DNA from 3 places in the Rhodococcus sp. GB-02 genome. Region 2 is predicted to be linked to each of the others. Evidence: riboswitches for the same ligand, from Rfam matches in the RefSeq annotation. Region 2 holds a riboswitch; each other region holds the start of a gene.
The links. A riboswitch is a leader RNA that binds a small molecule or an ion and turns the genes downstream of it on or off. The one in region 2 is predicted to bind S-adenosylmethionine.
Positions count from the first base shown of each region.

Region 1: another riboswitch for S-adenosylmethionine. It lies ahead of ACSW29_RS16550 (LLM class flavin-dependent oxidoreductase); the one in region 2 lies ahead of ACSW29_RS08585 (putative leader peptide).
Region 3: another riboswitch for S-adenosylmethionine. It lies ahead of ACSW29_RS16285 (FAD/NAD(P)-binding protein); the one in region 2 lies ahead of ACSW29_RS08585 (putative leader peptide).

Region 1 covers NZ_JBPUKE010000002.1:730,483-740,613, reverse strand. The annotation lists gene ACSW29_RS16575 (TetR family transcriptional regulator) at 1-538, shown strand, start outside; tRNA gene ACSW29_RS16570 (tRNA-Glu) at 651-723, shown strand; tRNA gene ACSW29_RS16565 (tRNA-Asp) at 859-932, shown strand; tRNA gene ACSW29_RS16560 (tRNA-Phe) at 1,003-1,079, shown strand; gene ACSW29_RS16555 (ABC transporter substrate-binding protein) at 1,322-2,950, shown strand; SAM riboswitch class I at 3,134-3,229, shown strand; gene ACSW29_RS16550 (LLM class flavin-dependent oxidoreductase) at 3,234-4,313, shown strand; gene ACSW29_RS16545 (NtaA/DmoA family FMN-dependent monooxygenase) at 4,343-5,737, shown strand; partial or broken gene ACSW29_RS16540 (MFS transporter) at 5,855-6,849, shown strand; gene ftsW (putative lipid II flippase FtsW) at 7,074-8,450, shown strand; gene ACSW29_RS16530 (TetR family transcriptional regulator) at 8,565-9,197, shown strand; gene ACSW29_RS16525 (SDR family NAD(P)-dependent oxidoreductase) at 9,201-9,959, opposite strand; gene ACSW29_RS16520 (VIT1/CCC1 transporter family protein) at 10,091-10,131, shown strand, end outside.
Region 2 covers NZ_JBPUKE010000001.1:1,788,958-1,799,088, forward strand. The annotation lists gene ACSW29_RS08540 (O-succinylhomoserine sulfhydrylase) at 1-1,032, shown strand, start outside; gene ACSW29_RS08545 (alternate-type signal peptide domain-containing protein) at 1,076-1,675, opposite strand; gene ACSW29_RS08550 (signal peptidase I) at 1,675-3,219, opposite strand; gene ACSW29_RS08555 (SipW-dependent-type signal peptide-containing protein) at 3,261-3,818, opposite strand; gene ACSW29_RS08560 (signal peptidase I) at 3,847-4,491, opposite strand; gene ACSW29_RS08565 (hypothetical protein) at 4,488-5,054, opposite strand; gene ACSW29_RS08570 (alternate-type signal peptide domain-containing protein) at 5,059-5,616, opposite strand; gene ACSW29_RS08575 (HAD-IIA family hydrolase) at 5,905-6,720, opposite strand; gene ACSW29_RS08580 (sulfite exporter TauE/SafE family protein) at 6,758-7,525, opposite strand; SAM riboswitch class I at 7,725-7,819, shown strand; gene ACSW29_RS08585 (putative leader peptide) at 7,827-7,904, shown strand; gene ACSW29_RS08590 (amino acid ABC transporter permease) at 8,014-8,988, shown strand; gene ACSW29_RS08595 (amino acid ABC transporter ATP-binding protein) at 8,985-9,770, shown strand; gene ACSW29_RS08600 (ABC transporter substrate-binding protein) at 9,805-10,131, shown strand, end outside.
Region 3 covers NZ_JBPUKE010000002.1:667,195-677,325, forward strand. The annotation lists gene ACSW29_RS16255 (ABC transporter substrate-binding protein) at 1-426, opposite strand, end outside; gene ACSW29_RS16260 (TetR/AcrR family transcriptional regulator) at 600-1,214, opposite strand; gene ACSW29_RS16265 (MarR family winged helix-turn-helix transcriptional regulator) at 1,319-1,870, shown strand; gene ACSW29_RS16270 (homogentisate 1,2-dioxygenase) at 1,980-3,179, shown strand; gene ACSW29_RS16275 (hypothetical protein) at 3,176-4,045, shown strand; gene fahA (fumarylacetoacetase) at 4,042-5,232, shown strand; SAM riboswitch class I at 5,336-5,429, shown strand; gene ACSW29_RS16285 (FAD/NAD(P)-binding protein) at 5,434-7,326, shown strand; gene ACSW29_RS16290 (ATP-dependent Clp protease ATP-binding subunit) at 7,379-9,802, opposite strand; gene ACSW29_RS16295 (Rv2253 family sensor-like surface protein) at 9,917-10,131, opposite strand, start outside.

The sequences.
Region 1 (10,131 bases), on a different contig from region 2:
CTCCCGCGCCACCAAAGGCGCCATGTATTTTCATTTCCAGTCCAAGGAAGAGTTGGCACGAGCAGTTCTGACCTCGGCCATCGAAACCTTCACTGAAATCACTGATCGTTGGGCCAAGAGGACAGACCTCGATCCATTCGTTGCACTGCACGGACTCGTGCTCGACATTGCAGAAGTCTTTCGTGCCGAGGTGATCGTGCAGGCGGAATTCCGCCTGATCATCGAGCCCGAGTTCTACAAGGATGTGCAATCGGGTGGCGGGCAGGTCTGGGGTAAGACCGCCTACGAGTTGGCGGTGCGTGCCAAGGACGACGGATTGCTGCGAGAAGATGCCGACCCGGTCAAATTCACACGCGTACTGGCGGCGAGCCTTGCGGGTCAGCGGTACATGGCAGACCTGATTGCCTCCAGCGGGGATCTGGGCGAGTGGTTCGAGGAGTCTCTCGAAGTAGTCCTCGAAGCCATGGCTACGCCGCAGTGGTTGGAGACGTTTCATCGTGACGGGTGGCCCCAAGTGGAGTTCCATGACACTGAATAGTGCACTTTTCTGCCCGTGAACAGGCGATTTGTGATTTCCGAATGCCGTGCCATAAGCTATCCAAGCTCCCAACGGAACGCCGTTGGGGTACTAGTTCGGAGAGATCCGGCGGGCCCCCTTCGTCTAGCGGCCTAGGACGCCGCCCTTTCAAGGCGGTAGCGCGGGTTCGAATCCCGTAGGGGGTACGTTTTGCGAAAGCGAAACGATGCAGTATGGTTTGACCCGCACGACACGCTTTGAGATGCACAAATGCCAGGCCAGGACAGTGGTTTGGGAGCGGCTCGAAGATGTAGTACGGTTTCACAGCAAGGAAAAAGCAAGGCCCTGTGGCGCAGTTGGTTAGCGCGCCGCCCTGTCACGGCGGAGGTCGCGGGTTCGAGTCCCGTCAGGGTCGCAAAGCGTTGTTCTCAGTCACTTGATTGAGAACAACGCAATGCGATAGGCATTCGGTTCGGGTGCCGTCCGGCCAGGTAGCTCAGTTGGTACGAGCGTCCGCCTGAAAAGCGGAAGGTCGCCGGTTCGATCCCGGCCCTGGCCACCATAATTCTTATCGACAAGCTCCAACTTCGATGTTCTTTGAACATGAGGTTGGAGCTTTTTCGTGTTCGGATGTCAGTCGCCGTAAACCGCTCGGCTCGATCATCTGAGTTGTACGCATTCTTTGTCTCCGTGAATGATTCCGGTCACCGGGAACGTGCTGCGTGTCACTCCGTCAAGAACCTCACTATTAGCCGGTTGCGGCCGATCCCTGGCCGCGTCTACTGGAAGTGAGGTGGAATCTCCGTGTCGCACTCGAGATCTTGGCCTATCGGGAACGTCAGCCGTGTCGCAGTGGCGCTGATCGGTGCCGGTGCCCTGTTGGTGGGCTGCTCGAGCAGCAATGACGACAGCGGTACTGACACGACGACCGCGTCGGGACACATCGTGACCGGCATGGTCAACGAGCAGCCCGATCCGGGGAATGCGGTCGCCGGCGGGACCATGACGTACGGCGTGCAGGTGCTCGTTCCCTCTCTCGACCCGACCAAGACTGCCGCGCGCGGCGGTTCCGGCGGAGAAGCATTCGCAGCTGTTTACGACGTTTTGATGAGCTACGACACTGCTGGTGGCGAATTCAAGCCCAAGCTTGCCGAATCGCTCGAAACCTCTGACGACGGAGCCACCTGGACGTTGAAACTTCGCGACGGTGTTAAGTTCAGCGACGGCTCCGCGCTCGACGCCGACGCCGTGATCGCGAGCATCGATCGGTACAACGCGGGCAAGGGCAATGGCGCCGAGTTGTGGCTGGCTTCGGTGGAATCGGCGCAGGCAAGCGGTTCCACGACGGTCGACTTCACGCTGAAGACGCCGTGGATGCGCTTTCCGTCGATGCTCGCTCTCGGGCACGGGATGATCGTCGCCCCGAGTTCGCAGCAAGGCGACAAGTTCACCGCCGTGGGCGCCGGACCCTTCACCGAAGATCTCTTCACGCCGAGCGTCGAGCGAATCTTCAAGGCCAACCAGTCCTACTACGGCGGTGCTCCCAAGCTGGACAAATTGCGGATGGTTGCACTCAACGGTCCACAGGCCAATCTCGAATCATTGAACAGTGGTCAGCTCGATGTCGCCTATATTCGTGGCCTTACTTCGGCGATCAATTCCGCCAAGTCCACTGGTTACCCCGGCTACATCGACGTGCTCAACGCCGGTAGTGCCGAGATTGTCAACAACCGTGAAGGCCGGCCGGGCTCGGATGTTCGTGTCCGCCAAGCTATCGGCTATGCGCTCGACCCAGCGTTGATCGATCAGCGCGTGGAAAACGGTGAGGGACTGCCGGGCTCGGAGTTGTTCGGTCCGACGTCGCAATGGCATGTAGACACGCCGGGTATTGCCTACGACCCCGAAAAGGCCAAGGAGCTTCTGAATCAGGCGAAGGCAGACGGATACGACGGCACTCTCGACTACGTCGTTCTCAGTGAGCCGAAGGACCAAGCGATCGGCCTCGCCGTGCAGTCACTGTTGCAGGCCGTCGGGTTCGAGGTGAACTTGATCTTGGCCAACAACGCCGGCGACATCGTGCAGAACGTCTACGTCAAGCACGATTTCGACCTCGCGCACGCGGGCATCGGAATGTACGAATCGATTCTCGATCTCGGATTGTTCTCCACGACCAACAGCACCTCGATGGCGAATACTGCTGGATACGCGAACCCGGCGATGGATCAGCTGATCGCAGATCTACAACAAGCCAAGGATAATTCGTCGACTCTGGCGATCATCGGCAAGATTCAGACGCTGTGGAACGAGACGGTTCCGTCGGCGCCTATCGGCGGGCTGACGTCGTTCTGGGCTTGGCAGAAGAACGTCCACGGCGTCGTTCCCACAGCCACGGGAATCATGCTGTTCGACCAGGCTTGGCTGGGCGCGAAGTAGATCAACTGCTGCCCTCCAGACGAGCCCCGTCCGACGACAGTCGGGCGGGGTTCTTTGGTTTCGATGTCGGCTAGTGTTTGCGCAACCCTTTCGATCAGGGTGATTGTATTGAAATATGTTGTAGGTCAATGTGATTCGACAAGCATGATTTGACTTGCCCCGCGTGGCCCGCATAGATTGCACCCACCATCCAGAGTGGCTGAGAGACCTGGCTCGATGATGCCGCAGCAACCCGCTACCTAACCGCAGTGTGGGTGCTACCGCCAGGACCGATGGAGGACACATGACTGTATTTGCCGTGGGTATCGAACTGGACGGCGAGGGCACTCACCCCGCTGCCTGGCGCCGAAGCTCACGCCGCCCGGATCAGTTGCTCACGGGTAACGCCGTGCGTGATCGCGTTGCGGCTGCCGAGAATGCTGGCTTCACCTTCGTGACGTTCGACGATTCCATCCTCCCTCCGAGTGGTGACGTTGTCGGCCGCATCGATGCCGTCTCCAGGGCGTCATACGTGGCGGCGACTACCAGCACGATCGGACTGGTCCCCGTCGTCGGGACCACCTACGCCGAACCGTTCCACACCTCTTCGCAATTGGCGACGTTGGACTACTCCTCGCGTGGGCGTGGCGGCTGGCTTGCTGTTCCGGTCGAAGACGATGCCGCGTCGAGGGCGTGGGGGAGGGCTCCGGTGACAACGGAGTCGGCGCGTCAGCAAGAGCAGCGGGATTCGGTCACCGTTGTGACCGATCTCTGGGATTCATGGGAGGACGACGCTGTCGTCCGTGACTATCTCAGTGGGCGTTTCCTCGAGCGTGATCGTCTGCATTACGTCAATTTCGAGGGCGACACGTTCTCGGTGAAGGGGCCCGCAATCGTTCCGCGGCCGCCTCAAGGCCAGTTGGTGGTATTCGGTCGATACGGCGAAATCGATCCACGCCAGTCGGATGTTGTTCTCGTGTCCGGTGATTCGGTGGAAACCATTGCACAGTCGGCCGCCAAGGCGCGCGATGAGGGCGCGTCATTGGTGGTCGCCGAGGTCGATGTGGCTTTCGATACGCTGAATCTGTCTGCGGCGCAGCGGTTGATCGAGCTGAACTCGTACGGGAATGCCGTCGTCACTGGCCGACTGCTCCTGGCTGCAGATCCGGGGGAAGCGGCCGTGGTTCTGAAGGAATTGGCCGGACACCTCGACGGTGTTCATTTCCACCCTCTCGTGATCGACGAGGACCTTCCGGTGCTGGCCAAATTCGTGCTTCCGGCGCTGTCGAAGTCCGGGTTGACGCGACGCCCGGTTCCGGGATCGACTCTGAGGGGCAACCTCGGCCTGCAGCGGCCCGCAAATCGATTCGTCCACTCCTCCTGACTTGACTTCGCGCTAAGGACATTTCGGCTATGACTGCATCACGCTCCGCCGTACCTCGACCCGACGCTCACGTTCACTTCGGCGTCTTCTTCCAAGGGGTCAACCACACCACCATCTGGTCCGATTCCTCGAGCGGATCTCAGATCGACTTCGAGACGTTTCGGCGCTTGGTACTCACCGCCGAGCGAGGTCTGTTCGACGCCTTCTTCCTCGGTGAGGGCCTTCGCCTTCGCGAGCAGAACGGCAAGATTCTCGATCTGGATATCGCCGGCCGCCCCGACGCCATTGCACAGTTGGCCGCCCTCGCCGGTATCACCGACAAGATCGGTTTGGTCGCGACACAGAACACCACGTACAACGAACCGGCCGACCTCGCCCGTCGACTCTCCGGCCTCGATCTACTTTCCGACGGACGGGCCGGCTGGAACGCGGTGACCACCGACAACGCTTGGACGGGAGAGAATTTCCGTCGCGGTGGTTTCCTCGACCACGCCCTGCGTTACGAGCGTGCCGGACAGTTCATCGAAACTACACGGGCACTGTGGGATTCGTGGGCCGACGACGCGATCTCGGACTCTCGCACGTCCGAGAACTGGTCGACTCCGGGAGCCGTGAGCGACGTACGACGTCAGACTTCGCAGTTCGATATCTCCGTGACGCCGACGCTTCCCCGCAGTCGACAGGGACATCCGGTCATCTTTCAAGCCGGCGATTCGCCGTCTGGACGCGATTTCGCGGCGACGCACGCCGACGTCATCTTCTCGCGGCACGGGACGCATTTCGACGGCGCACTCGACTTCGCCGACGACATTCGGGCTCGTTTGCGTAGAGTCGGGCGGCCGGAGGACGACGTCAAGATCTTGCCCAGCACGCAGATCGTGTTGGCGGAGAGCGAGTCCGAAGTCGAGGAGAAGGCACGGTGGGTCCTTGAAGGTCAGTTCACCGGCCAAACTGCACTGTCCCTCGTCGGATTGGTTTGGGGGAAGGATCTTTCCGACCGAGACCCGGACGGTCCACTTCCAGAGGAAGATCCGGTTGCCCGCCCGGTTTCAGAGACGCGCGGTTCCGCGCGAGACGGCAACGACCCCATTGCGATTGCGCGTGAATGGCGGGCTCTGGCCGAGGCAAAGAATCTGTCCCTACGTCAGGTCGCCATCGAGACCTCGCAGCGCTCGGGTTTTGCGGGCACTCCGGGGCAGGTCGCCGATCAGTTGGTCCATTGGGTGCGCAACGGAGCTTCGGACGGCTTCAACATCTCGCCGTACCTGGTGCCGACCGGGCTCGACGAAATCGTCGACTGGTTGATCCCGGAGCTGCAGGAGCGTGGGGCGTACCGCACCGAGTACTCCACATCGACGCTGCGAGAGCACTTGGGGTTGCGACCGCCGCTCACGCGTCGGGCCGCGTCTGAAGCTGCGGGGTAACGGGTCCTGTCCCACACGGTCACAGCGGCGGCCGAATCCACCGAGCTCGAGTCGGCCGTCCGCTGGGAGATCATCGTCTGCGTAGCCGCGGGCTTCACCACTCTTCTCGATTCGGCGGTGCTCGGAATCGGGGTTGCGTCGATCCGCGCGTCGCTGGGCGCGTCGACCTCCGAGGTGCAGTGGATTCTTGCGTGCTATTCGCTGACTTTCGGCTTGGCACTGGTGCCGGCGGGCCGACTCGGTGACGTCGCCGGGCGCGTACAGCACCGCGGGTGGTCTGGCCGGCGTTTCCGGACCGATCCTCGGTGGCGTACTGCTGAAATATGCCGACGCCGACTTCGGATGGCGGTTGCTTCTCGTTCTCAACGTGCCGTTCGCTCTGATCACACTGATTCTGGCGTTTCGCTTTCTGCGCCGTGATCGAACCACCCGATCGGGCGCGTCGATCGATCCGGTGGGATTGTGTCTGCTGGCGGCTACGACCGGGCTCCTGTTGTGGCCCATCGTGACCCGAACCGGTGGTTCCGACTGGGTACAACCGTTGCACTCTTCTGGTTCGGATCCATCCTCGCCGTCAACGCGGTGCTCAGCCTCTATCTGATCGAAGGTTTGGGCTTCGCCCCGCTGAGTGCGGCGTTGATCATGACCGGTAGCTCACTCGCCATGGCAATGACGTCGGCGTTCGGATGGCGGCTGGTTGCCAGGTTCGGCCGAAGTGCGGTCGTTTTCGCGATAGTCGGCGAGATCCTTGTCATCCTCGGCTACATCGTGGCGGTCAATCTGATTCCTCGGGAATATCTGATCCCGGTGCTGGTAGTCCTGGCGGTGTTGTCGGGAGTTGCCAGCGGTTTCGTCGACGCGCCCAATCGGGTGCTGACTCTCGAATATGCCCCGGCGGGTGCGAACGGAGTTGCAGCGGGTTTCCTTCAACTGTCGCAGCGCTTGTCGGCGACCATCTCTCTGGCCGCGGTATCGGGGTTGTATCTCGGTGTGCTCGGGTCGTCGACCGAGGGATACGGACGTGCGTTCGGTTCGCGCTGGCTGTCTGCGTCGTCATGTTGACGCTGTCGTTGGCGGGAGCGGTGGCAGACAGCCGTCGGTGCAGGGCGTGACCTGGTATTTCGTGGGTCAACAGTGCCCCCGGGAGGCCGAGCCCGTGTGACTCGTGGGACTTGTGTTACCCATGGGTTAGGAGTCGTGGGACGATACTTGTGTGGTGACCGGTCGCAGTGAAGACAAGCCCAACGGTCGCGGGAGTGGAGAGCCAGTTAACTCACCCCGTGGATCGTCGGACAAACGTGACCGCACATCGACACCCTTCCGCGCTCGAACGGCGTTGTGGACGAATCGGCCACTGTTCGATTTCCATATGATCGTCGGTCTGGTCGTCCTGATCGTCGCGTTCGGACTGCTGATGGTGCTGTCGTCTTCAGGCGTCGAGTCCTATGTTCTGTCCGGGACGTCCTACGCCCGCTTCTGGCCGCAGTGCATGTTCGCAGCGATCGGTTTGGTCATGTTCGTGGCAGTCGTGCGGTTGCCGACCGAAACGATGCGTAGAGCCTCACCATGGCTGCTGATCCTGTGTCTTGTTCTGCTTGTCCTGGTCCTGATTCCAGGTATCGGCTCGGAACAGATGGGTGCTCGCAGCTGGTTCGTGATCGCGGGCATTTCCTTTCAGCCGTCGGAGCTGGCCAAACTTGCTTTGGCGATCTGGTCCGCGGCGACAGTTGCGTCGTTCATGAACGCGCGGATGGATGTCAACCGTGCGCTGCCGGTGATCGGCGGTACGACGCTGCTCGTTCTGGTCCTGGTGGTGTTGGAGAAGGACCTCGGAACCACCATCACGATCGGCATCATCTTCATGTCGGTGCTGTGGTTCGGACTGTTCCGGATGAAGACGTTCATCAGCCTCACACTCGGTTCTGCCGTCGCGTTTCTCGTGCTCGGGCTTACTGCTGGTTACCGATCGGATCGCATCAAGGCATTCCTGAATCCAGACCTCGACCCGCAGGGGTTGAACTTCCAGAGCACTCAGGCCAAGTACGCATTGGCCAACGGCGGCATTTTCGGTCGCGGTCTTGGTCAGTCCGACGCCAAATGGAGCTACCTCCCGCAGGCACACAACGACTTCATTTTTGCCGTGATCGGTGAAGAACTGGGTCTGGTCGGCGCGCTGATCGTCGTTGCTCTCTTCGCCGCGGTTCTGATCGTCGGGTTGCGGATCGCGAAACGGTCCACTGATCCGTTCCTCAAGGTCATGACGGCGACGGCAACGACGTTGATCGTCGTACAGGCGTTCATCAACATCGCCTACGTGGTCGGCCTGATTCCGGTGACCGGTCTGCAACTACCGCTCATCTCGGCGGGCGGAACGTCGATGATCACCACTTTGCTGATGTTCGGGCTCATCGCGCACGCAGCCTTCCGTGAGCCCGAGGCAGTCGCCTCGGCCGAGAGCAGCGGTCGTGGCTGGATTCCGCTGGTCTTCGGCAAGCCTCGGTTCGGCATTGCCAAGAAACCGCAGACTGATCGACGTAGGCCGCCTGCTCGCCGCGCCCAGACTGCCCCTACTGGTCAACGCCGACCGGAGCGACGGGCACCGCAACCCGACAGGCGCCGGACTCAAGCTCCGGGCCGACGCGCACCCTCTCGCGACTGGTCGGAAGATCCACGTAGACGCGGCCGATCCGATCGGCCGCGGCGCGCGTCCTGATCTCGGTCAGTCCCGCTGCCCGGCAACTTGGAAGTGGGCAGTCATGCACCCGCCAATTGCGGTGGGCGACTACATTGGGGATCGGCAAAAAGACGTCTAATAAGGGTTGTGGACATGGCAGGTGGCGACAAGGCAGACCAGTCGGTGGTCGAACGTAGCTCGGTGACCGGGCGTCGAACGACGCCGTCGCAGCGAGCGCGTTTTCGCCGGATTGTCGACGCCGCAATGGAATCCGCCTCCGAGGGCGGCTACGACGCGGTGCAGATGCGATCGGTGGCCGATCGCGCCGGCGTCGCGATCGGCACTGTTTACCGGTATTTCCCGTCCAAGAACCACATGCTTGTCGTCGCATTGTTGTGGATGTTCGAGGGTTTGCGTGACAGATTCCAAGACTTTGTAATCCCGGGCGAGACTCCGTCGGACCGGATTCTGTTTGTGCTGCGCAAGAATACGGAGGTCCTCGAGACCGATCACCTCCGTTACGAAGCGTTGGTTCGGGCGTACATGTTCGCGGACGCGTCGGCGACTCCGGAACTCAACGCACTCGGTGGGGTCGTGACCGAGATGTTCGCGAAGGCGATCGGCGTCGAGGAAGTCTCGCAACAGCAGATGGACGCGGTGAAGGTGATCGACGACGTCTGGATGTCGAGTCTCGTCTCGTGGGTTGCCGGCCGAATGACGACGGACGAGGTGATGGCGCACCTCGAACTTGCCGTGCGACTGGTCTTTCGCAAGTTGGGTGGATAGCACTCACACGGTGTAGCCGCCGTCGACGTTGAGCTTCTGGCCGCTGATGAATCCGGCGGCATCGCTTGCGAGGAAACATACTGCTTCGGCAATGTCGGCAGCTGATCCGAAGCGCTTCAACGGGATTCGGCTCATTGTCACGTCGAGTGCGCTCTGGTCGAGTTCGGCAGAGCTGATCAGTCGCTCCGCCATTCCGTCCGTCAACATGCCTGGTCCTACAGCGTTGAACCGGACGCCGTAGCGTCCTTCCTCTGCGGCGAATCCGCGAACAAGTTGTTCGACAGCCCCTTTGGTGCCTGCGGAGAGTCCGTCGCGCACGGGAAAGCGATCCGTTGCCGCGGTTGTCACCGCTACCACCGAACCCGAGGATGCACGCAGCGCAGGCAGGGCAGTGTGGACGAGTGTGAAGAACGCCGCTGCTTCCTGGTTCAGTTGTTCGGTGAAGAACGCGGGTGTCACGCGTGAGAGGTGGGTCATCGGGACGTGCGGTCCAGCAGCGTGGACCAGCGTCGTCAATGCGCCCAGATCACGGACCGCATCGTTGACGGCGGCGCTGATCGACAACTCGTCGGTCAAGTCGAGAGAGTACGAGTGGGAGCGCACGCCATGGGTTCGAATCTGCTCGCTCAGTTGCTCGGCGGCGTCCTTGTTGTTTCGGTACGTGAAGGCGACGTCGTGTCCGCGTTCGGCGAGAGTCAAGGCGATCGCCGACCCGATTCCGCCCGTTCCGCCGCTGACAAAAGCGGTGCGTGCTGCGCTCACAATGCCTCCAAGTGTCTGCCGATCTTCAACCTAACAAATGCTTGGTTGGTGTACTAGTCGGAATATATCAGTACGCGAAGGACAGGCTCAGATTGCTATCGCAACCGGACTGATCGCCCTAATCTGGGTCCATGTCCGGAGACAGTGTGCAGTTGACCGACGGGGCGCCCGG
Region 2 (10,131 bases):
CACTTTGTCTACTCTCGCTACGGCAACCCGACGGTCAAGATGTTCGAAGAGCGTCTTCGTCTGATCGAAGGCGCGGAAGCCTGCTTTGCGACGGCCAGCGGAATGTCAGCCGTCTTCACGGCGTTGGGTGCGCTGTTGGGCAACGGCGACCGACTGGTTGCCGCGCGCAGCCTCTTCGGATCCTGCTTCGTGGTGTGCAACGAGATTCTCCCGCGCTGGGGCGTCGAGGTCGTTTTTGTCGACGGCGAGGACAATGCGCAGTGGGAAGAGGCGCTGTCCGTGCCCACCACGGCGGTGTTCTTCGAGACGCCGTCCAACCCGATGCAGTCCCTCGTCGACGTTCGGCGGGTGTCGGAGCTTGCTCATACGGCCGGGGCAAAGGTAGTGCTGGACAACGTCTTCGCGACACCCCTGTTGCAGCGCAGCCTCGATCTTGGTGCCGACGTCGTTGTGTACTCCGGCACCAAGCACATCGACGGTCAAGGTCGCGTGCTCGGTGGCGCGATCCTCGGAACCGAGGAGTACATCAGCGGTCCCGTTCGAGAACTGATGCGGCACACCGGACCTGCGCTCAGCCCGTTCAACGCGTGGACGTTGCTCAAGGGTCTCGAGACCATGCCGGTCCGCATTCGGCACTCCGTGGCTTCGGCCCTCGAGATCGCCGAATTCCTCGAAGAGCACTCCGGCGTCAAGTGGGTCAAGTATCCGTACCTGACTTCACACCCGCAGCACGAGCTCGCGAAGTCTCAAATGAGCGGCGGCGGAACCGTTGTCACATTCGAGCTCAACGCCTCCGACGGTGAGGGCAAGAAGCGGGCATTCGAGGTTCTCAACGGCCTGCGCATCATCGACATCTCCAACAACCTCGGTGACTCCAAGTCCTTGATCACTCATCCCGCCACGACGACGCACCGGGCGATGGGTCCGGAAGGCCGTGCGGCAGTGGGTCTTACAGATGGCGTTGTGCGTCTGTCCGTCGGGCTCGAAGACACGGCTGATCTGTTGGCTGATCTGAAGCGAGCTCTCGGCTGAATCGCTAGAGCGCCTTGCCTTGAACTTCCGTCGGCAAGGCGTTCTACGGCGCGGGCGTGAGACCCAGTTGTTCGACGTCGATCGTCAACGCCGTCGTATTCAGCGTGAGACCTGAGCTCGTCGTGTCAGCGGGGTAGATCGTGAACAGCACCTGGGCCGCCAGATAGGTGTTGTTCAGCGCCGAGGTGACCACTCCGACGTTGGGTGCGGGTGCGCTGCTGTCATAGAGCAGATTGTTGCTCTGATCCGTTACATAGGTTCGAAGGCCGACGTTGGGGGCAGTGGCGATGCCGCCGCTCAGCTTGGACTTGTCGACCATGACGTTGGCTTTCAATCTCGGACCAGTGGCCGTGACTACCGAGTCGCAGAAGAATGTGTAGTTGTATCCGGGCTTGAGTCGATACGTAGTGATATCGGGGATGGGTACGAGTGGGTTCGGATTGGGGTCGTAGTTCACGTACACCTGTGAATACCACCCTCCCCCTTGCGTGGTGACGCATGCCCCCAGCTCCAGCCTCCCGGATTGGACGGCGGCGCTTGTCAAAGTCGCGCTGTCCGTCCACTTCGCCAATGTGCCCGAACCGCCGAGCAATACAGCTCCGGCCGCGGCGACTGCCATTGCGGCTTTCGTCGTTTTTTTCATCACGGCACCAATGCCTTGATCTCGTCCGGAAGTTCGCTCGGGGCGGGAGATTCGGCCCAGACCCCCGTTGACGTGTCGATGACGGTGACGCCTGCAGTGGTGATCACATACAACTGATCAGTTCCGGTGAGCCAGTGGAGGACAGCGTCGGTGTCGACGGTACCTCGGTATATCTCAGTCCCTGATGAATTCGACACGGACACAACGGTTCCACTGACAGTCGAGAGCTTCTGGGCGCTGAGACCGGTCGTGGTCGCCGGGGCGTCGATGGGAACCTCGCTCGCGGTGGTCGTAGTTGTTTCGGGTGTCGTTGTCCTGGTCGTTGTCGCTGAGGACGGCGTAGCTGTAGCCGGTGACGAGGTGGTTGTCGAGGGCGTAGTTGTGCTGGTAGTTGTCGTGGCCTGCGTGGTTGTTGATGCGCTCGGAGTAGTCGTGGGTGAAGGTGTGACCGAACTGACTGCTGCGGTGGGGGTGGTGGTCGTAGCACTCTGAGCTTGCGCAACCAGCGCCGACCGAGCGGCCGGAGCTGAGGCTGCCGTGGTTCCGCTCGTGGGTCCGGATACACACGCCATGTCATTGAGGATGATGAGCAGTGTCGAACTGCTGATGCGGTACCCGGTGTATTCCGGTGTCACGTAACTTCCACCGAGTCCGTGTAATTCGACATCGTAGTTCGTGTTCGACAGGAGAATCCCGCCGCTGGGCAGATCGGACAACGTCAGGGTCGTCGAGAGGCCGGTCACGTCTCTGATCAGCGGAGGTTGGGTGGTGTTGGTTGCATTTCGGACGATGATTCGAAATGTATCCGTGGCAACGCCAGGCCAAGCGAGCAGGACGGAAGTTCCCTTGTCCGAGCAGGTCATTGATGCGGGAGGTTTCGGAAAGCTTGCTGAAGTGCTGAACGAAATGCTGCCCGCTGTCGCCGTGCCCGTGAAGGCGGCCTGTGTTCCACCTATGTTCGTAATGCCCGTCACGCTGAGACCGACCGTTGCCAATGCGACGATTGCCTTGAAGGCGTGGGAATCGCCGCGCGAATCCTGACGATCCAGCCCGGGTTCCCCTTCATCCGCTCTCTTTCGGGGGCGAAATGCGATGTACAGCAGTCCCCCGACGGCAATCGCACCGAGGACAATGCCACTCGGCCCTGACAACCAGACTGCGGCATAGCCGAGTCGGCCGACGCTGAAGAAGACTCGATCCGCTTCGGTGATGACGTAAGGATCTGGGTCTGCGACGGGATTTGCGTCGCCGCGCAGTTGTGCGACGGCAAGATTGTTGCCTTGCTGCTCGATCGTGTCGACACGATGGGTGATTCGAACGCCTTGGTTGTCGTAGACACTGACGATGTCACCGACTTGAACTTCCGAAGCAGGCACTGTGCGCGCAAATGCCAGCGCGCCGGTATCGATCGTGGGAGACATCGATCCGCTCTTGAAGATCAGCGGCGTGATACCGAAAGCGAAGCCGGCAACGAACAAGGCGATGGATGCCAGACCGGCGAGGGCTCCGACCGTGAGCAGGATTTCCTGAATCCGCCTCGGCATAGAGGCTTTCGGTCGAATATTGGTATGTCGTGACACGGCGCTCACACCTTTGCCGAGAAGTTCAGGACGACGCTCGACGAGCTGCTCGTCGGTGGGGTCGGACTTGTCGGAAGCGTCACCGAGACACAGAGATTATCGGTTGCCCCGACAGCCAGAGAACGGTCGGGCGCACCGACCGCCTGATTTGCGGTGAGGGTCAGGGGTAAAGACGACACCACATTGCTGCCATCTGTGCATTTGTTGGCCACAGTTCCGTTCGACGACACAGTCATCCGCAAGTAGGTCGTCAGTGCGCCGGCGCTGGTGGAAGTAATCGTGTATTTCAGAGGAAGATTCACGCCTGCCCCCACGTTGTTGACTTTGACGATGGCGGAGTTCGAGTCGCCGGGGAGCATCCCGGTTTTGCCGAGTTGGCTGAAGCTCAGTGTTGTGGTCAGCATGGGTTGGGTTGTGGTGTTCAACTGTAGATTGATCGACCCGGTCGTGATGTTTCCCGAAATCGCAGTGGCGGAGGACGTCCAGGCCGCGAGTGTGGTCACACCGCCGACGCCTAGCACCATCCCCAGTGCGAGCAGCGCGCGAAAACGCGTGCTGGTCAACAGGTGACGAATCCGGTGGGCCGGACGGTCAGGGTGCGAGGGCATCGTGTTGGCCTCTCTCGATCTGGACGGAGTCGGTGACGTTGGAAGCTGCAGGGTCAGGAGCCAATCGGGCTCGAGCTCGCTCCTTCCGGCCGTCGCGGATGCCGCTGATCATCATGTAGGCCGCGTACAGCAGTAGTGCCGTCACGACTATCACCACGATCACGATCCGCTGCTCTCCTGTGAGCCAAGTGTTGACGTAGCCGAGATACGGAAGGCTGTACCAAACCTTTCCCCGGATCTGTACTGGCCGTACTTCTTTCTCGTCGCGTTCACCGTTCGCGTCGCCTTGGGTGATGAAAGTTCTTTCACCCTTCTGGTTTTCACTTGTGGCGATGATCCGGTGCGTGACGACGGTTGGCTGCCCGGATTCGAGCTGGTAGGTGATGGGTGTACCGATCCCAAGTTCGGATGGATCGACAGGTTTGACTACCACCAGTGATCCAGGGTTGTACGTCGGGCGCATCGAACCGGTCAGAATCGTGAAGCGTTGTGCGCCGGCAAAGAAGGGGACGACGATGGTCGCGACGATGACAGCCGAAATCGCCAACAGCAGTGTCCAGCTGACAATCGAGGTGACCCACCACAGAGGGCCGGTACGTTCACCGCGTTTGGTCGAGTGTTTCGTCATGCCGCCCCTGCCTGGAACGTGAAGGTGGCGTTGTTCGTCTGACCGGAAACCGCACCAGCCTCCACCGTGAGCCGCAGACACAGGACGTATGTGCCACCAGATGCGAGCGGAGTCGGCATGTACGCGGGAGAAACCGGGTATTGCAGCGATGCATTCATCGATCCGGACGTCAATGGGGTCACTGCCGGGGCCGTGGTGTTGACGCCGGCAGGGCAGGCACCTTCGTTGGCAACTCCGTACGTGGTCAACGTGAATCCCGGAAGTGTGGTCGTCGACTGCATTCGCCACTGCAGAGGATCAGACCCCGAATTCTTGACGGTGAGCGGAGCTTGCACCGTGTTCCCCGGGACGATAGGCGTCGCGGCCGTCGTCAAGTTCGCCAGGGAGTAGGCCGCACTGGTTCCGGCCGATGTGCCAACGGTGAGGTTGACGCTGGCGGCAGTTGCGGTCCCACCACTCGCGCTCGCCGAATCGGACCACAGTGCGAGCGACTGCTGTGACGATGCGAACACCGCTACAGCAGCCACCGCGACTGCGATAGCTCCCCAGACCCTTTTCCTCATGAAATTACGGAGCCGGAGTCAGCGCTGGCTGAGTGACGACCAACTTCATCGCCGCCAAGTTCAGCGACTGATTCTGTGCGACCTGATTGGCCACCTCGGTGAAGTTCAGACGGACTCCGACGTGCACGATCGTGCCGTTCTGTACCTTGGTGATCTGTGAAATCGGGTTGCCACCAGCATCCTTGATGGTCGTAACCGGCTGTACAGCGGCGGCAAGTTCGGCGCTGTTGGCACCCGGAACGATGCCGGCCGTATCCGCGGTCAGAACAGCCGCGAGACGATCGCCCACTGCGGTCACGGTGACGTCGCAGGTGTATTCGATGCTCTCGGTAGTGACGATGCGGTAAGCCGAGATGTTGGTGATTGCGGTCTTCGTTGGGTTGAGGGAGTTCCAACCGCCGCCGACCGGTGCGCAGGCGCTCAGGTCGAGTGCACCGGAAGTGACGGGTCCGCCGCCTCCGACGTCGGCTGAGTCGCTCCACACTGCGAGCGAGCCCGCACCGCCGAGGAGGAGGGCACCGGCCGCCGCAGCAGCGATCGCGCCCTTGGTCTGCTTCTTCATGAAAATCTCATTTCATGTCTGGGACCCGAAATGGGTCGTTCAGAAATGAGTATCATCCACGGCAAACGATTCGTTACTGCTTTGTCGCAAATTCTTTTTCGACTGCGATCCACCTTTTCTGGTCCAGAAAACCGCTTCTGAACTGTGTATAACTACCATTATGTAATTCTGGTCTGAAGAAAACCGATTGTTTGTCTAGTTGGAAAAAGCGGACTAGTCGGATTCTGGCAAATTCACCGTTCTTTCGCCGGCTAATTACCGACTCGCGGTTTTGTTTTGCAATTTGAATCAATTGTTTGTGTTGCTACGGAATGGATCGGTTGTCGTTCCCACAAGATCGGCGACTGACTCGAGGACGATGGTCGGGCGGTAGGGGTAGAGCTCGACCGACGCGCGGGTCGAGATCCCGGTCATCACCAGAATCGTCTGCAGTCCGGCTTCGAGGCCACAGACGATGTCGGTGTCCATGCGGTCGCCGATCATCAATGTGTTGGCCGAATGAGCGCCGATGGACCGCAGGGCTGAGCGCATCATCAAAGCGTTGGGCTTGCCGACGTAGTAGGGATCGCGTCCGGTTGCCTTGGTGATGAGAGCGGCGACCGAGCCGGTTGCCGGTAGAGAGCCGTCGCGCGACGGCCCGGTGGCGTCGGGGTTGGTGGCGATGAACCGCGATCCGCGCTCGACCAGGCGAATGGCGGTGGTGATTGCCTCGAAGGAGTACGTGCGCGTCTCGCCGAGGACGACGTAGTCGGGGTCACTATCCGTCAGGACGTAGCCGATGTCGTGCAGTGCAGTGGTCAGCCCCGATTCGCCGACCACGTAGGCGCTGCCGCCCGGACGCTGGTTGGCCAGGAAGGTCGCGGTAGCGAGCGCTGACGTCCAGATCGACTTCTCCGGGATGTCGAGTCCCGAGTTGAGGAGGCGTGCTCGCAGGTCACGCGGGGTGCGGATGGAGTTGTTGGTGAGCACCATATACGGAATGTCGTTCGACGCCAGTTCTGCCAGGAACGTGTCTGCTCCGGGTATCAAGTGCTCCTCGTGGACGAGAACCCCGTCCATGTCCATGAGGTAGGTCCAACCGGTCTGATCGTCTGTTCTGGTCATATCTCCAGTATGTGCGGGGGCCGCCCGATGTGGGCGGTCAAGCGAGAAGACGCCACAAGCCGACCAGGCCGACGACGACAATCGTGTAGCGCAGTGCAGTGGGGGACAGGCGTCGTCCGTAGCGGGCGCCCAGAACGCCACCACCGAGTGAGCCGACAGCGATCAATCCGGCTGCTGCCCAATTGATCTGGTCGAAGGCAAGAGTGATGTACATCCCGGCTGCGACGATGTTGACGAGCAGTGAGAGCAGGTTCTTCGCGCCGTTCATGCGCTGGAGGGTTTCCGGGAGGATGGCACCCATCACACCGATGAGGAGGATGCCCTGCGCGGCGGTGAAGTAACCGCCGTAGATGCCGACTGCAAAGGTGCCGGCGGTCAGGAGCATCAGCCTCTTGGTGGACAGCGCCGTTTCTTCGGTGGAGCGCTTCTTCGCCCACGCCTGGATACGTGGTTGGAGGAGCACAAGTGCGAGAGCCAGGATCAACAGCACCGGAACGATGGTCTCGAACAGTTTCTCGGGTAGGTGCATGAGCAACCACGAACCGAGGAGCGCGCCGGCGAGCGACGCCGGAATCTGCCATTTCAGACGATCCCCCTGTCCCGACAACTCACGCCGGTATCCCCACGTCCCTGAAACCCCGCCGGCGACGAGCCCGACTGCGTTGGACATCGTCGCGGTCACCGGCGGCATGCCGAAGGCGACCAGGGTGGGAAACGTGATCAGCGTTCCGCTGCCGACCACGGCATTGATCGCGCCCGCACCGATACCGGCCAACAAGATGAAGAAAGCGTCGATTCCACTCACTCCGCAGACGGTACGGCAGAGGAAAAGTCAGTCCGGACGGCGGTCCCGGTCTTGATTCGAACACTCCATTGAACACGGCGGCCAAGGCTTCGGGCACCGTTGGAATCAGTGCGATTTCAACGTGGAGAGACCTTCATTTCCCTTGCAGTGCAGGGAAATACAATATTTGACGACTCGGCATTTCGCGTCTAGTCTTTGCTCACCATCCAGAGCGACCGAGAGACCTGGCTCGTCGACGTCGCAGCAACCCCCCGAGTGATCGGGAGCGGGTGCTACCGCCAGGACCGATGGAAGGCATCACATGGGTTCCACTTCGCACGCTGCGCACAGGCGTCGTCACATCGATCTGTGCCGCACCGCTTCGTGTCACTGTCACTGACCGAACTGCCGTCGTCTTCGCAACTCGAGCACACCACCTCGAGAACACAGCTGCGTCCCCATTCCCTGAAAGGTCTATTCGTGATGTCCATTCCGTCAGGTAGTGCGCCGTGAGCGCGCCCACCGATGTCCGCCCCGACAAGTCGGTGGCCGAGCCGCAACTTCCCGACTCGGAACTTGTCGTTGCTCGTACCTGGCACCCGCTGCGCTGGTTGATCAGCGCAGTTGTGCTGGCATTGCTTGCTCAGTTCATTCACGGACTCGTCGTCAACCCGGGCTGGGACTGGCCTACGTTCGCGCAGTACTTCACTGCGAAATCAGTGCTTGCCGCGTTGTGGATGACGATCAAACTGACCCTGTGGGGGACGATCCTCGGATTCGGTCTCGGAGTGTTCCTGGCACTCGGCCGGTTGTCGAAGAACCCGGTCCTGCAGGTGATCGCCTGGACCTACATTTGGGCTTTCCGCTCGATTCCGCTCATCGTGCAGCTGCTCTTCTGGTTCAACATCACGTACCTGTACCAGACGCTTTCTCTCGGAATACCTTTCGGGCCGGAGTTCTTCACCTTCCAGGTCAGTGGTGTGATCGGCGGATTCACCGCAGCAGTTATCGGTTTGGCGCTACACCAGGCCGCGTACTCGGCCGAGATCATCCGCTCCGGAATCATCTCGGTCGATCACGGTCAGATCGAAGCTGCTCACTCGCTCGGTATTCCGCGCAGTCGACAGTTCTTCAAGATCGTTCTCCCGCAGGCGATGCGGGCGATCCTCCCCAATGCCGCCAACGAGGTCATCGGACTCTTCAAGGGAACGTCCATCGTCTCCACCATGGCGATCGCCGAACTGTTCTACCAGGTGCAGGTCATCTTCGGCCGCAACGGACGAGTTGTGCCCCTGCTGATGGTCGCCACGATCTGGTACATCATCCTCACGACGTTGCTCTCGATCGGTCAGTACTACGTTGAGCGCCACTACGCCCGTGGATCCGCCCGCGCTCTTCCTTTGACTCCGATACAGAAGGCTCGCAAGAAGTTCGACGAGATTCGTGATGCGCGTCTCGATTTTCCGAGAGGTGCGACCCGATGACCGCAGAGCTGGCCGAAGAGACGGTGTACGCCGTCGAAGCGCGCGGAATCCACAAGTCGTTCGGCGCGCTGGAAGTACTTGCCGGCGTAGATCTCCTGGTCCGCAAGGGTGAAGTGACCGTCATTCTCGGCCCGTCCGGTTCCGGTAAGTCCACCTTGTTGCGCACCCTCAATCACCTCGAGAAGGTCGACCGAGGGACCGTGCGGATCGACGGAGAACTGATCGGATACCGGCGCAAGGGAAATCGACTTCACGAACTGCGTGACCGAGAGATCCTGAAACAGCGTTCACACATCGGATTCGTGTTCCAGAACTTCAACCTGTTTCCGCACCTGACTGCGCTGGAAAACGTGGTGGAAGCTCCGCTCTCGGCCCAGAAACGAGACCGTGACGAGGTGTACCGCGAAGCTCGCGCACTGCTCGAGCGAGTGGGAGTGGGGGACAAGGCCGACGAGTATCCCCGCCAACTCTCCGGTGGCCAGCAACAGCGCGTCGCCATAGCGCGAGCGCTGGCACTGCGGCCGGCGGTCATTCTCTTCGACGAGCCGACCTCGGCGCTCGACCCGGAACTGGTCGGCGAGGTTCTCGAAGTCCTGGCTCAGCTGGCCCGTGACGGCGCCACTTTGGTGATCGTCACGCACGAGGTCGGTTTTGCTCGGGAAGTGGCGGACACCGCGGTCTTCATGGATGGCGGCGTCATCGTCGAACAGGGCCCACCTTCGCAGGTGATCGACAATCCGATTCACGAACGAACCAAGGCTTTTCTCTCCCGCGTTCTCTGACGCGACCAAGACACATTCCCGAAAGGAAAAATTGATGTTCTCCCCATCCCGTCGCGCCACTTTCCTGATCTCGGCTGTCGCCACCGTCGGACTGCTCAGCGCAGCGTGCAGCAGTGCGGACGCCGAGTCCGACGGAGCCCAGGTCACCGCTGCCGCGGGTTACAACCTCACCGCCGACCAGAATCGCATCACCACCGACAAGGTGGATTCCATCGCCGCCGAGCTGCCTCAGGACATCCGCGACCGCGGCACGCTGCGCGTCACCGGTAGTGCCGGTTCCGCTCCGCCGCTCCGCTTCTACGCCGACGACGACACCACCCTCATCGGCTCCGAGACCGACTTCGCCTACCTGATCGGCGAC
Region 3 (10,131 bases), on a different contig from region 2:
GACTGCCGCACTGTCCACCGGAGTGCCATCGCTGAAGGTGACGCCGTCGCGCAGTTTCAGTGTCCACACCGTGTTGTCGCCGTTAGCCGACAAGGATTGCGCCAAGTGGGGAACATATTCGCCCGCCGCCGTATCGAAGCGCATCAGAAGGTCGTAGATGGCTGCCATTTCGCTACCACCGGTAGCTCCGCCGTCCTGACGGTTCGCCGGGTCGAGACTGCTGATCCCGTTGTACGTGGCAAACGACACGGTGCCGCCCGAGCGCGGCTCTCCCCCGTTGTTCTGGTCACCGACAACTCCGACCGTCACGTCCGATGCATCCGTGGTCGTACCTTGGCTGCTACCCGCGCATCCTGTCACCACCAGTGTCGCCGACGCCAGGACAACCATCCAGATTCGAGCGCTAGCTCGGTACGAGCGCTTCATTGCGACTCACTTTCACAGTTCACGGATACGTCGATCCCTGGATCGGACACCCGATAGATTTGTAAGTGAATTCTAGATAAGGACCCATCCTGCGTCTTCGTTTTCACAAAGCAGAAGCGATAATTCGCATTCACCGCGGAAGAAACAAGAATTGATTTCTAGAGTGACGCCGTTCAGCGAAGTACCAGTCCGATGACGTCTTCGACGTTCCGCTGGGCTTCTGCGAATCCGATCCGGCCACTGGTCCACAGCGCAAGGGCCGTCAACATCGTGCCGCCTATTGCCACGGCCGCAACCCGCGCCGTCTCGGCCGGAACACCGTCCATCAATTCGAACAGCATTCTCCGATGTGCAGCCGCGCGCAGATCCAACGACTCGATCACGAACTGATCCGAGGACGAATGGAGTTCGATCTCCAGCCGAGCGAAGTGAGGCCTACGCTCGAATGCCTTCATCTCGCGGCGATGAAGTGCCAGAACCCGCTCGTACGCATTGCTCTCTTCGCCGCCTGTTCGCGGCTCCTCAGGACGACGAGCGGATTCGAGACCGCTCCACGCCGTCATCGCCGCAGCAAGAAGTTGCTGTTTGGTCGGAAAGTAGCGATACAGCGTTCCGAGCGCGACACCCGAACGCTCCGAGACGTCTTTCATCTGGATTCGATCCGACGGCACCTCGGCCAGCATCTCGACCACCGCCGTGGTCAGTCGTCCTCTCCGCTCGAGTTGTCCCACCGACATGAGGTCGACGTCCAAGGGAAACTCGTCGCTGCGCACAGTCACGCGCGTCACGATAGTTCAGAATCTTGGCCACAGTGCCGGGTTGCGCAGTTTCATCAGAACCCCGAAATCTAATACATACATTAATCAACTCCAGATCGCGCTAGGGTTAGTCCATGACTGACCGGACAACCGATGACCAGCCAGCCGTCGGCGAGCTCAATTTCTGGTCGTTCATCGAACTGGCCAACAAGCGACTGGCCACTGAACACGGCTTTCGCGACCAGCTGGCCACCGAGGTACTGCTGACACTCAATCGGGCCTCGAACGTGGTCACCTACGATCTCGAGTCGTCGATCCACCGCCCTCGAGGCTGGTCATGGTCCTCCTTCCGACTGTTGTTCGTCACCTGGCTGGCCGGTCCGATCGAGCCGAAGGCTGCCGCCGAGCTCACCGGGATGAGCCGGGCCGCTGTCTCCAATCTGTCCAAGTCGCTACTGGCGGAAGGCCTAATCGATCGCCGCCCCACCGAGAACGACGGACGTTCGGTCCAGCTGTACCTGACCGACAAGGGCCGAGAAGCCATGGTCGAAGCGTTTCGCGAGCAGAACGAACGCGAGCACGCCTGGGTCAGCGTCCTGAGCGAGGCCGAACAGCGAATTCTTGTCATGCTCCTGGACAAACTGATCACCAACCGCAGCCAGTTCGACGTACGCGGACGTAACTGACATAGACCCGTGCACCCTCAAAGGGTTGCGCCGATCACATCATTTTAGTTAATGTGTTTACTATCTGGTGAAGGTGATCCAGGCAGAACAGCACAGAAGGAGCCCCGTCATGGCGTTCTATCGACAACTCGGCAACATCCCACCGAAGCGTCACACCCAACACCGTGACGAGTCCGGCAACCTCTACTACGAGGAGCTGATGGGTGAGGAAGGATTCTCCTCCGATTCTTCGTTGCTTTACCACCGCCAGATCCCGTCGGCCATCGTCGACGCAACGGTCTGGGAACTGCGCGATCAGAGCACAACCCCCAACCATCCCCTCAAACCGCGTCACTTGAAACTCCACACACTGTTTCCCGAAAGCACCTGGAACGAGACCGACGTGGTAACCGGCCGTCGTCTCATCCTCGGGAATGCCGACGTGCGGCTGTCCTACGTCGTTGCGGCCGCGCCATCTCCCCTGTACCGCAACGCAATCGGCGACGAGATGGTCTACATCGAATCTGGCGAGGCGACCGTCGAGACTGTCTTCGGCACACTCGAGGCCCGTGAAGGTGACTACGTCCTGATCCCGATGTCCACAACGCATCGATGGATCCCTAAGGGTGACAAGCCACTTCGTTCCTACGCCATCGAGGCGAACAGTCACATCGTCCCGCCCAAGCGCTATCTTTCCCGCTTCGGCCAGCTGCTCGAGAACGCACCGTTCTGTGAACGAGACCTGCACGGACCGACCGCGCCCATGATCGCCGAAGGAACCGACATCGAGGTACTGGTCAAGCACCGTACGTCGGCAGGCATCGTCGGTACCCGAATGGTTTATCCCACGCACCCTTTCGATGTCGTCGGTTGGGACGGATGCCTGTACCCGTACACCTTCAACATCTCCGACTACGAGCCGATCACGGGCCGTGTTCACCAGCCGCCGCCCGCGCACCAGGCATTCGAGGGGAACAACTTCGTGATCTGCAACTTCGTGCCCCGCAAGGTCGACTACCACCCCCTGTCGATCCCCGTGCCGTACTACCACTCGAACGTCGACTCGGACGAGATCATGTTCTACTGCGGCGGCGACTACGAGGCGCGCAAGGGTTCCGGCATCGGGCAAGGTTCGATATCGATTCATCCCGGCGGTCACGCCCACGGCCCGCAACCCGGCGCGTACGAGCGAAGCATCGGCGCCGAGTTCTTCGACGAGCTGGCCGTGATGGTCGATACGTTCCGGCCCCTGGAATTGGGTGAAGGAGCCTTGGCCTGCGAAGACGAAGCGTACGCCTGGAGTTGGGCAGGGCGGGGGCCTCAGCAATGACGATCATCTCCCCACTCCTGCGCGGCCTGTGCGACGATGCAGCACTCTTCCCACCCGGCAATGCTCCTCTCGCCGAGGCAGTTACGGCCCATGCGGCCTACCTGCAGGCGGACTACGACGCACTGGTCGGGCCCTTCGTCTTTCCCGCACCGCGATTGAGCGAACTGGCCGCGTACGTTTCAGCGGACAGCCCGGTGACGCTGAGCCTGACCGTGCCGGCCGGTCCAGCCGATACCGCGGCCGCGGTGTCGAACGCGCTCGCTATCCCCGGTGTCAGCGTCGCCGCCGTCGAAGTGGGAATTCCTGACGGCCTGGACGCCGATGCCGCGTTCGCGGAGCTCGCCCGTGTCCATGCCGCTCATCCCGACATCGACATTTTTGTCGAAGTACCCCGAGGCGGCCGGCGCGTCGACTATCTCACGGCTCTCGAAACCGCTGGGTATTCCGCGAAGTTTCGCACCGGAGGGATTGTCGCCGAGGCATACCCGAACGAGGACGAGCTCGCCGATGCGCTGATTTCCGTCGTCCGAGCGAATATCCCGTTCAAGGCGACTGCGGGACTGCACCACGGCGTGCGCAACACCGATCCGGAAACAGGCTTCGAGCAGCATGGCTTCCTCAACATCATGGTGGCCGTCGACGCTGCGAGGCGGGGCGCCGATCGTTCTGAAATTGTTGCTGCTCTGGCGCAGCGCGACAGCAAATCGATCGCGCGAGCCCTCGCCGACCTGACCGAAGACGAGGCCGGCGAGGTGCGTCGCCGATTCCTCTCGTTCGGGACCTGCAGCATCTCGGACCCGCTTACCGAGCTGGAAGGCCTCGGGTTGATCGTCCGCTCCAACAAAACCGAAGGAACACTCGTATGACCGTCACGACCATCGACATTCCCGCCGACTCGTTGTTCGGGATCGACAATCTGCCCTACGGCATCTTCTCTCCTGCAGGAGGTTCACCGCGTGTTGGTGTACGAGTGGCCGACTCGGTAGTCGATCTCGCAGCGACACTGGGTGATTCCGTGTTTGCCGAACCGACCCTGAACGCATTCATGGCTCAGGGCCGAGCTCAGTGGGTCTCGGTGCGAAATCGAATCACGGACCTGGTAACCGGCGAAATAGTTTCGGATGCCGTGTTTTCCATCGAATCGGTGACACTGCACTTGCCGATCGCCGTAGCCGACTACGTCGACTTCTACGCCTCGGAGAATCACGCAACGAACCTCGGAAAGTTGTTCCGTCCGGACTCCGCCCCCTTGATGCCGAACTGGAAGCACCTTCCCGTCGGATACCACGGACGCTCGAGCACCATCGTCGTCTCCGGCACCGATATCGTTCGCCCTTGCGGACAGCGGAAAGCACCCGATCAGGAGAACCCTGACTTCGGACCGTCTCGTCGCCTCGACATCGAAGCCGAGATGGGGTTCATCGTCGGAACTCCCTCGAAGATGGGCGATTCCATTACCCCGGACGAATTTGCCGAGCACGTCTTCGGCGCGGTCGTCGTGAACGACTGGACAGCCCGAGACATCCAGGCGTGGGAGTACGTGCCCCTCGGTCCGAACCTGGGGAAGAGCTTCGCGACCTCCATCTCGCCGTGGATCGTGCCGTTGCTCGCCCTCGAAGCAGCCCGAATCGACACTCCGGTGCAGGACCCCGAACCGCTCTCATACCTGCGAGGTGAGGAGAAGTGGGGACTGGACATCGATTTGGCCGTCGAATGGAACGGTCACGTCGTCTCGCGACCGCCCTACGCGCAGATGTACTGGTCACCTGCGCAGATGCTCGCGCACACCACCATCAACGGTGCAGCAGCGAGCACCGGCGATCTCTTTGCGTCCGGAACCATTTCCGGACCGGACAAGGATCAGCGCGGCGCCTTCATCGAACTGACCTGGGGCGGCGAGGAACCCGTAACTGTGGGTTCCGAGACTCGCGCTTTTCTCGAAGACGGCGACACCATCGCCATCTCGGCCACCGCTCCCGGCATCGGCGGTTCACGAATCGGCTTCGGGGATGTTCACGCCCGTATTCTGCCGGCGACGCAGACCGAAAGGTAACCGTCGATCTGTCGACTCGGGAGACCGATTGACAACTGTTTGATTCACGCTGATCTGATGTCCGGAATTCCTTGCCTCACGATTCTCCGAAGATAAGCTGGACTAACCATCCAGAGCGATCGAGAGTCCTGGCTCCGTGACGTCGCAGCAACCCCCTCAGCTGAGGTGCGGGTGCTTTCTGCCAGGTCCGATGGAGGACTCGTGCCCGGCGATCGACCCCTTACCTCAGTGAGGGCAGCAACTGTCATCGTGATCGTGGGCGGTGGACCACGCGGGACCGGCGTACTCGAGCGGATCCTCGCTCACGAATCGGTGAACGCCGATCCCACACCGATCGACATTCACGTTGTCGACCCGTATCCGGCAGGCGCCGGCCGCATTTGGCGAGGCAGCCAGGCGCCGCTTCTGTGGATGAATTCGACAACCGCGGACGTCACGATGTTCACCGACGCGACCACCGCCGTAACCGGCCCGGTGCTGCCGGGACCGACACTCGCGGAATGGGTCGCCGAGCACTCGGCTGAACTTGCCGAATTCCCCGAAATCGCGGCAGAAGTTCCGATGATCACCCCGTCGTCGTTTGCATCGAGGTCACTGCAGAGCCGATACCTGAACTGGGTGTTCCAGACCGCGGTCGACTCCGCACCAGCGCACGTCGACGTCCGAGTTCATCGACGATCCGTGGTCGACATCGTGAACGTCGGCAAGACACAGACGGTTCATCTGGATGACGGAGCTGTCATCGACGCGACGGCCGTCCTTCTCGCACAAGGGCACCCCGATGCGTTGCCTGCCCCACGTGAAATCGCACTGACCAGCTTCGCGTCCGATCACGGATTGACCTATGTAGGGCCGGGATACACCGCCGACCTCGATGCCGATGTCATCCCCGAACGCGAACCGGTTCTGATCGCCGGGCTCGGGCTGGCTTTCATCGACTGGATGGTTCTCCTCGCCGAGAGCCGCGGCGGCATCTTCGAACGCGGTGAGGACGGTGCCCTCACTTACGCTCCCTCGGGTCGGGAACCTCTGTTGTATACCGGATCTCGTCGCGGCGTGCCGTATCACTCCAAGATTTCGTACTCGATCGCCGACGCGCGGCCACCGCTACCTCGGTTCTTCACCGCTGATCTTGTGCCCGGCGACGGACCGTTGGATTTCCGAAACGACATCTGGCCCTTGGCGTCGAAAGAACTGGCAGGCGCCCACTATCACGAACTGTTCGCGTCGCACCCGGATCGGACGGTGGGCACCTGGGAGGAGTTCGACGCCAAATTCGCCTCGCTGGCTTGGGGATCACCTCGATTGCAGGAACTGGTAGAGAACGCAGTCCCGAAGCCGGAAGACCGCATCGATCTCGAGCGGCTGAACCGCCCACTCGACGGTGAGCGCTACGACGGACTCGCCGAGGTCCAATCCCGGATCAGCGAATATATCTCGGCAGACGTCGTGCGGAGATCGGACCCGTATTTCAGCGCCGACGCAGCTGTCTTCTCAGCGCTGCTCTCGACGTACATGACTGTCGGAGAATTGTTGCGGCGCGGCAGAATCCCGGCCGAATCCGTCGCCAAGGACGTCGAGGGTTGGCTGCATTCGTTCTTCAGCTTCATTGCCAGTGGTCCGCCACCCGAGCGTCTGGAACAGTTGATCGCGCTCAACGAGGCCGGCATCGTCCAGTTCCTCGGGCCGGATTCAGCGTTCTCCACCGAAATCGACCCGGTAACGGGTGCTGGGATCTTTGTCGCTCGTAGTGCGTCGCACACCGACATCGTGGCCGCGAACACCCTCGTCGAAGCACGCTTGCCGGTTGCTTCCATCAGCGCGAGCGGTGACTCGCTCCTGCGGACGCTTCACGGTCGGGGCGAGGCAGTCGAACTTCTTGCGACCGTGGACAGTTCGGCGAAGCTCGCCGTCGACGGTACTTCACGAATTCTCGACCAGGACAACACAGCTCATCCTCGCCGCTTCGCGGCCGGGCCGTGGGTTGCAGGCCACAACTGGTCGGCGGCTTTCCCTCGTCCCCGTACCAATGCGGGGTTTTTCCGGCACAACGATGCCCTGGCGGCGGAGATTTTGGGCGCTGCGCGCCTGTGAGCGGTTAGGGAGTCCAGAGACTCCCTAACCGCTCACGGGGGCTGTGCCCCTCCTAGCTGAACACCAACTCGCCCTCGTCAACCGCGACGGTGATACTGCCGCCCTCTTCGAGGAGATCGTCGAGCAGCATGTCGGCGATCTTGTCGTCGACCACACGCTGAATCGAACGACGCAACGGGCGAGCCCCGAACTCGGGTTGATGCCCGTGCTCGGCAATCCAGTCCACTGCGTCGGCGGTGAACTCGATGTCGATGCCCTTGGACTGCAACCGCTTCCGGCTGTCGTCGAGCAACAGATCAGTGATCCGGTGCAGTTGCTCGGTGTCGAGCTTGCGGAAGATCACGATCTCGTCGATGCGGTTGAGGAACTCCGGCCGCATCGATTCGCGCAACCTGGCCATCACGCGGTCGCGCAGTGGCTTCTCCGCCGACTCTGCATCACCTGTGGTGAAGCCGAGTCCACCGGACTTGCTCGAGATGATGTCCGAGCCGAGGTTGCTGGTCATGATCACGACAGTGTTCTTGAAGTCCACCGTTCGACCCTGGCCGTCGGTCAGACGCCCGTCGTCGAGCACCTGGAGCAAGGTGTTGAACACGTCCGGGTGTGCCTTCTCGATCTCGTCGAGCAGGATCACCGAGTACGGGTTACGACGCACCTGTTCCGTGAGCTGTCCGGCCTCGCCGTAGCCGACATATCCGGGAGGAGCACCGACCAATCGGCTTACCGTGTGCCTCTCACCGAACTCACTCATGTCGAAGCGCAGCATCTTGTTCTCGTCACCGAAGAGTGTGGCAGCCAGAGCTTTTGCGAGCTCCGTCTTGCCGACACCGGTAGGTCCGAGGAACAGGAAGCTACCGACGGGACGATCCGGATCGCTCATACCGGTCCGGCTACGACGCACCGCACGCGCGATTGCGCGAACGGCGTCATCTTGCCCGATGACACGACCGTGCAGTTCCTCTTCCAGACGGCGCAGGCGATCTTTCTCTGCTTGAGTCATCTGGCTGGCCGGAATACCCGTGGCACGGGCGACAACTTCGGCGATCTGTTCAGCGGTCACATCCGGAGTTTCCTCGGAAGGAACCGAGGATCCTGCCTCCTCGAGACGCTTTGCGACGCCGTTGATCTCGTCACGCAGGGTCGACGCCTTCTCGTACAACTCGTCGGCGACGGCTTTTTCCTTGTCGCTCTCGAGCTGCTCGAGACGCTGCTGCAGCGCAGCGGTGTCCACCGTGGCAGTCTTCAAGCGAAGCCTGGCGCCGGCCTGGTCGATCAAGTCGATTGCCTTGTCCGGCAAGAACCTGTCGCCGATGTACCGTGCCGACAGCTCCACCGCAGCGGTGATCGCCTCGTCGGTGTAGTGCACCTTGTGGTGATCCTCGTACCGACTGCGCAGTCCGCTCAAGATGGCGATCGCGTCCTCGATCGACGGCTCCCCGACCTGTACGGGCTGGAAGCGCCGCTCGAGCGCGGGATCCTTCTCGATGTTCTTGCGGTATTCGTCGAGCGTGGTGGCGCCGACGATATGCAGTTCACCGCGAGCGAGCTTGGGCTTGAGGATGTTTCCGGCATCCATCGCACCTTCGGCGCCGCCTCCGGCACCGGCGATGGTGTGCATCTCGTCGATGAAGACGATCAGCTCGTCCTTGTGCGCGGTGATCTCGTCGATCACCTTGGTCAGCCGTTCCTCGAAGTCTCCGCGGTAGCGAGTACCCGAGACCATGCTCGAGAGTTCGAGCTGGACTATCCTCTTGCCCACCAACGATTCCGGGACATCCCCGTCGACGATGCGCTGGGCGAGACCTTCGACGATGGCCGTCTTGCCGACGCCGGCCTCACCCACCAGGACGGGGTTGTTCTTGGTGCGGCGGGAGAGGATCTCGATGGTCTGTTCGATCTCGTCGGCGCGGCCGATCACCGGATCGACGCCGCCGTTGCGTGCGCGATCGGTGAGATCGACGCCGTACTTGTCGAGCGTCGGTGTGGTGGACTCGTCTTCGACTGGACCGGCTGCAGGGTTCTGAACCGCTGCCTGCAGCTTCTCCGGCGTGATGCCTGCCGAAGCGAGCAGACGCCCCGGAACATGATCGGGGTCACCGGCCAATGCGATGAAGAGATGTTCGGGGTCGATGTACGTCGATCCCAGGGCTCGGGCCAGTTGATGAGCCTCGAGTAGAGCGGTTTTCACGGCGCTGCTGAGCGCAGGAGCAGAGTAGGCCCCCTGCTCACGGCCTTGTGGCAGCCGCAGGTCGACGGCGTCGACCACGGATTTCGGGTCGGCTCCGGCGCGCTGCATGAGCGTGCGGACCGGATCCTGCTCCGCCATGACGCGGAGAACGTGCAGTGCATCGAGATCCGAATCACCGCGAGCAGCCGCTACACGTGCAGCGTCAGCCATGAGTTGCTGGGTGGCCCTGCTCATGAGCCGGGAAATATCGATGCGACCGGGACCCTCGGGCCCGAAGAATGCTGGCATTCCGAAGCCTCCTTGCAGAAAGTTGAGCGTTACTGACTCAATTAACGTGCATGGGGCTCGATCAATTCCCGCGGGCTCAGATTTGTTTCAACACCTTCAGGACGAAGATCGTTCTCAACTGCCGAAAGATCCGGTAGATCGACCGACCGGGTACGCCTCGATGTGCATGATCACCGATCCCTCGCAGGGGCCACTCTTGATGTCGGTACGCCACGAACCTTTCAGGCTGCCATCGGGCTGAGGTGTGTAGTACGCGTCCGAGTGCGCCGGCGCCCACACCTTCGGCACACCCTCACCCTGGTAGCAATCCCACTCCCAGTCATAGGGGT